One region of the Geobacillus sp. 47C-IIb genome, then DNA from elsewhere that is predicted to be linked to it. Evidence: riboswitches for the same ligand, from Rfam matches in the RefSeq annotation. Region 1 holds a riboswitch; the other holds the start of a gene.
What was found. Region 1 has a riboswitch for S-adenosylmethionine ahead of IC804_RS13575 (bifunctional homocysteine S-methyltransferase/methylenetetrahydrofolate reductase). Riboswitches for the same ligand answer to the same signal wherever they lie in the genome.
Positions count from the first base shown of each region.

Region 2: it holds a riboswitch for S-adenosylmethionine, as region 1 does, so the genes downstream of both, IC804_RS07195 (methionine ABC transporter ATP-binding protein) here and IC804_RS13575 (bifunctional homocysteine S-methyltransferase/methylenetetrahydrofolate reductase) in region 1, are expected to answer to the same signal.

Region 1 covers NZ_CP061473.1:2,692,881-2,695,267, forward strand. Annotated here, with positions in the region: gene IC804_RS13575 (bifunctional homocysteine S-methyltransferase/methylenetetrahydrofolate reductase) at 1-1,155, opposite strand, end outside; SAM riboswitch class I at 1,228-1,329, opposite strand; gene IC804_RS13580 (ABC transporter ATP-binding protein) at 1,949-2,387, shown strand, end outside.
Region 2 covers NZ_CP061473.1:1,395,966-1,398,352, reverse strand. Annotated here, with positions in the region: gene IC804_RS07210 (ribonuclease M5) at 1-256, shown strand, start outside; gene IC804_RS07205 (thioredoxin family protein) at 307-567, shown strand; gene IC804_RS07200 (hypothetical protein) at 721-1,068, shown strand; SAM riboswitch class I at 1,144-1,253, shown strand; gene IC804_RS07195 (methionine ABC transporter ATP-binding protein) at 1,346-2,374, shown strand; gene IC804_RS07190 (methionine ABC transporter permease) at 2,364-2,387, shown strand, end outside.

The DNA.
Region 1 (2,387 bases):
AATATGGATGAGTGGACGGACGCCGAGTTGTTCTTTCACGATTGAGCCGACCGCGACGTTGCTGATGCGCGGCGTGGCGAGCGAGTTGTCAGCGAGCGTTAGTGCATCAATGCCGGCATCATGGAGCGCTTTGGCTCCGACGAGAAACTTGTCAATACCTAATTGTTTTGGCGGGTCGAGCTCAACGATCACCGAGCGGCGCGTGCGGGCTAATTCTGGAAGCGGCGTTACTGCCGACGGGTTGTCGGCTTGCACTGATACTGACACGGCACGCCGTTTTACCGTTTTTTTCGTCACGGGTTTCCGATCTTGAAGCGCCCGAGCCATCGCTTCAATATGTTTTGGCGTCGTGCCGCAGCACCCGCCGATTAAGCGCACCCCTTGGTCACGAAACGCTTTAGCCGTTTCCTCGAAATATTCGGCATTTGTCTCATAGACGAGCCGACCGTCGCGGTAGTCGGGGAGGCTCGCGTTCGGGTACGCCGATAAAAAGGCGCGCGTTGGCAGCGGTACTTCTTCCAGCGACTGAAGCATATGGTAAGGCCCGAGCCGACAGTTCAGCCCGACAACATCGGCGCCAAGCGCTTCTAAGCGTGCGAGGGCATCAGCGAGCGGCGTGCCGTCTTGCAAGACGCCAACTTCATGAAGCGATACGTGGGCGATGATCGGTAAGGTTGTCTCTTTGCGGGCGATGGTGAGCACCGTCTCTAACTCTTCTAAATCGTAATACGTCTCAAGCAGCACGCCGTCCACTCCCTCAGCAAGCAAGACAAACAGCTGCTCGCGGAACGTCCGCTTCACTTCCTCAAGCGGCACAGCGCTTTTGTTCAATGTGCGCAGTCCGCCGATTGTTCCGAGTACGTGCGTCCGCCCGTTCGCCGCTTGCTTGGCGAGCCGCACCGCCGCCCGGTTGATGGACGGCACCTCGTCCTCAAGGCCGTAGCGGGCGAGTTTTACATAGTTGGCGCCGTATGTATTCGTCTGGATGACATCAGCGCCCGCCGCGATATATGCCTCGTGAATATGGACGATTTCTTCTGGTTTTGATAGATTCAATTCTTCAAAACAACGGTCAATACCATGGGAATATAGAAGCGTCCCCATCGCCCCGTCAGCGATCAACACGCGTTGTTTTAACTCATCAAGCAATCCCACGTTCCGATCCCCCCGTTTCTCCGTAAATAAAAAGAAAAAAGCCTTCTAAGAAGAAGACTTGTCATTCGCTTCTTCTTATCTTCCAGGCTTCCGCCTGTCTGGATTTAGCACCTTGGCCGCGGCCAGGTTGCTGAGGGTTCACCGGGCCAGTCCCTCCCCCTCTCTTGATAAGAATGTTTGTATGCAGTTGTTGGGCAATGTTCTGACTATTACTCTATAATTTAGCGCATTTTCTGAAATTGTTCAATACAGTAAAGAGGGAAAATTGAAAAAAATGAGGCGAAGGGAAGGGGAGTTTGGAGGAGGATCATCGTAATGAAAGGTGTTGCTAACATGTATGAACATCTGTCTATGGAAGAAGTGCAGGATCGCTGAATCTTTGTTTTTTCGCTCGTCATGTTGAATGCTATTTTGACAGTTGTCTTCCTTCGGCGAAAGCACTTAGGAGTGGTTGTTCATTTTCTGTTGCTCGCTGTCGCAGTCGCCTTAGCGTTGAGGGGTATCATGTTTGACTTTATTGATGTGCAGGCATCGGAATCAATCTTCTTTCTGCTTGGCAAGGCGGGAATATCGGTGAAGAGTGGGATGAGGAGTTTGCTAGTTGAAATCGCAAAGCTTTCAAGGCGATATGAACCATGGGAAGCCCGTCATTCCAAGTTGAGGGGGGGTTCTGTTGCTTTTGTTCTCCCTTATTGATTTTTACTAATGCCCGTCATGATTTTTCCATTGCCCTTTTGTCATTCATATGTTCTAATTAGGAATGATGGAAATGGAAAGGGTAGGGGGTGCAAAGGTGAGCAGACAAGAAATCATCCGCTTTGACCATGTGACAAAAGAATATGATGGGACAGCGGTATTGGATGATGTTAGTTTTGAGATGGAGAGAGGAAAGTTTTATACATTACTTGGGCCGTCGGGATGCGGGAAGACGACGATTTTGCGGCTGATTGCCGGGTTTATTGAGCCAACTGATGGCACCGTTTATTTCCATGGGAAGCCGATGAATGACGTCCCACCAAACAAGCGGCAAGTCAATACAGTGTTTCAAGATTATGCTTTGTTTCCGCATTTGGACGTATTTGAAAATGTCGCCTTTGGCTTGCGCATAAAAAAGATGAAAGAAGCCGACATTCGCCAAAAGGTGAGTGAAGCGCTCCGGTTTGTCAACTTGGAAGGGTATGAGCGCCGGCGCATTCAAGAAATGTCCGGCGGCCAACGTCAGCGCGTTGCGA
Region 2 (2,387 bases), 1.3 Mb from region 1:
GATCAGTGATTCGCGCCTTGAGGAGCTGGCCGACGAGCTTGAGGGTCAGGACGTGTACGTGCTGGCAGACGCTGATGAAGCAGGAGAAAAGCTGCGCCGGCAATTTCGACGGATGTTTCCGGAAGCGGAACACATTTATATTGACCGGACGTACCGCGAAGTGGCCGCTGCTCCGCGTTGGCATTTAGCCCAAGTGTTGCTGCGCGCCCATTTTGACGTCCGCATCGACTCGTTAATGAAGGGAAGAGGCGAGTGAAACCGATTGAACGAACAGAGATACAACAGACAATCACTGAACAGCCGCTTATGGCTCTTTATTTGTACACCCCGCTGTGCGGCACGTGCCAGCTGGCGAAACGAATGTTGACGGTGGTGGAGGAGTTGTTTCCGGCGCTGCCGTTTTACGAAACAGACGTGAATTATATCCCGGAGCAAGCAGTCGTTTGGAAAATTGAAAGCGTTCCTTGCTTGCTTCTTTTTGTGGACGGAACGATGGTGGGCAAATGGTATGCGTTTCATTCCGTTCCGTACTTGTATGAGGAAATTCAAGCTCGGTTGCCGCGCTGACTACCTGCCTTTTTTTGACGCCATTTGACATATTTCTTTGGAAATGACAAAAATAGCGTTGGTTCGCCACAATGACTGTCGAGATTTTTGTAAAGGATTCCTCCCCCTCCGTATGGAAATAAAGGGAACAAAGGGAAATGGGGGGGATGGTCAATGGAAATGCATCAGTTAGTGGGACAGTTTATGGAACGGATGCAAACGTTGCGTCATTTGTTGCCGATTTTGCCGGATGAGCAGTTGTATGTTCGGTTTGAGAGTGAAGAAGGTGTTGCTTTGTTGGCGATCGGCAAGGAGCCGACTGCCCCAGAGATAGGAAATGACGAACGCCACACGTTAACGGTGCGCGGTTCAAAGAAAGCGCTTGAATCGCTGCTGAGCGGCGAGCTGAAGCTGCAGCAGCTCGTCCGGCTGCAAGAAGTGTCTGTGTCGGGAAGCTTTCGCCACATGTTGCTGCTTGAATCTCTCCTCCATTTGGCCAAGCCGTATCGTCATGTTGGGTAAAAAATTTTGTTGACACCGTTCGACATACAATGATACAATCACACTCGTAATCAATTGAATAGGCAAATGGTTGTGCTCTTATCAAGAGAGGTGGAGGGATGTGCCCAATGAAGCCCGGCAACCGTCAGCGAGTCTGCTGAAAAGGTGCCAATTCACACAAAGCGGCCTGCTTTGAGAGATAAGAGACGGAACGGTAGACAAATACCTTTCTGTTCTCTGCGGGCAGAAAGGTTTTCTTTTTGCGCTCTGTTGCCTTGGGAAGAAGGAAGGTGAAACGGTGATTCAACTTAAACAAGTGACAAAAATTTATCATGCGGCGAATGGATCGGTAACAGCTGTCGACAATGTGTCGCTCGATATTCGCGAAGGGGAAATTTTCGGGATTATCGGTTACAGCGGCGCGGGGAAAAGTTCGCTCATCCGGCTGTTAAACGGGCTGGAAAAGCCGACGAGCGGCCAGGTGGTCGTCGCCGGCCGCGATATGGCGCGCATTAAAGGACGGGAGCTGCGCAAGGCGCGCCAAGAAATCGGGATGATTTTCCAGCACTTCAACTTGCTTTGGTCGCGTACGGTGCGGGAAAATATTGCGTTTCCGCTCGAGATCGCCGGCGTTCCGAAAGAGGAACGGCAAAAGCGGGTTGATGAGCTCATCCAGCTTGTTGGGCTCGCCGGGCGGGAAGACGCGTATCCGTCGCAGTTAAGCGGCGGACAAAAACAGCGGGTCGGCATTGCTCGGGCGCTTGCCAACAACCCGAAAGTGTTGCTTTGCGATGAAGCAACATCGGCATTGGATCCACAAACGACGGATGCGATTTTGGACTTGCTTGTCGATATTAACAAGCGGCTCGGGCTGACGATCGTGCTGATTACGCACGAAATGCATGTGATCCGTAAAATTTGTGACCGCGTGGCGGTGATGGAAAGCGGCAAAATCGTCGAGCAAGGCGAAGTGTTGCACGTCTTCCGCAACCCGCAACAGCCGATTACGAAACGGTTCGTTCAACAACTGATCGAACCGGAGGAAACGGAAGAGGCGGTTTCCCATTTGTTCGGCCAATACCCGAACGGGGTGATCGCGCAGTTGACATTTGTCGGCGAAGCAGCTGGCCAGCCGCTCATCACGCAAGTCGTTCGGCAATTTACGGTTGAGATCAACATTTTGCAAGGGAAAATTTCGCAAACTCATCAAGGCGCCTACGGTGTGCTGTTTGTGCACATCGACGGCGCGGCGGACGAAATCGCCCGGGTGCTTGACTATATTCGCAGCCAGCAAGTGGCGGTGGAGGTGATTCATGATGCTCGCTAACCTCCTGCCGAAC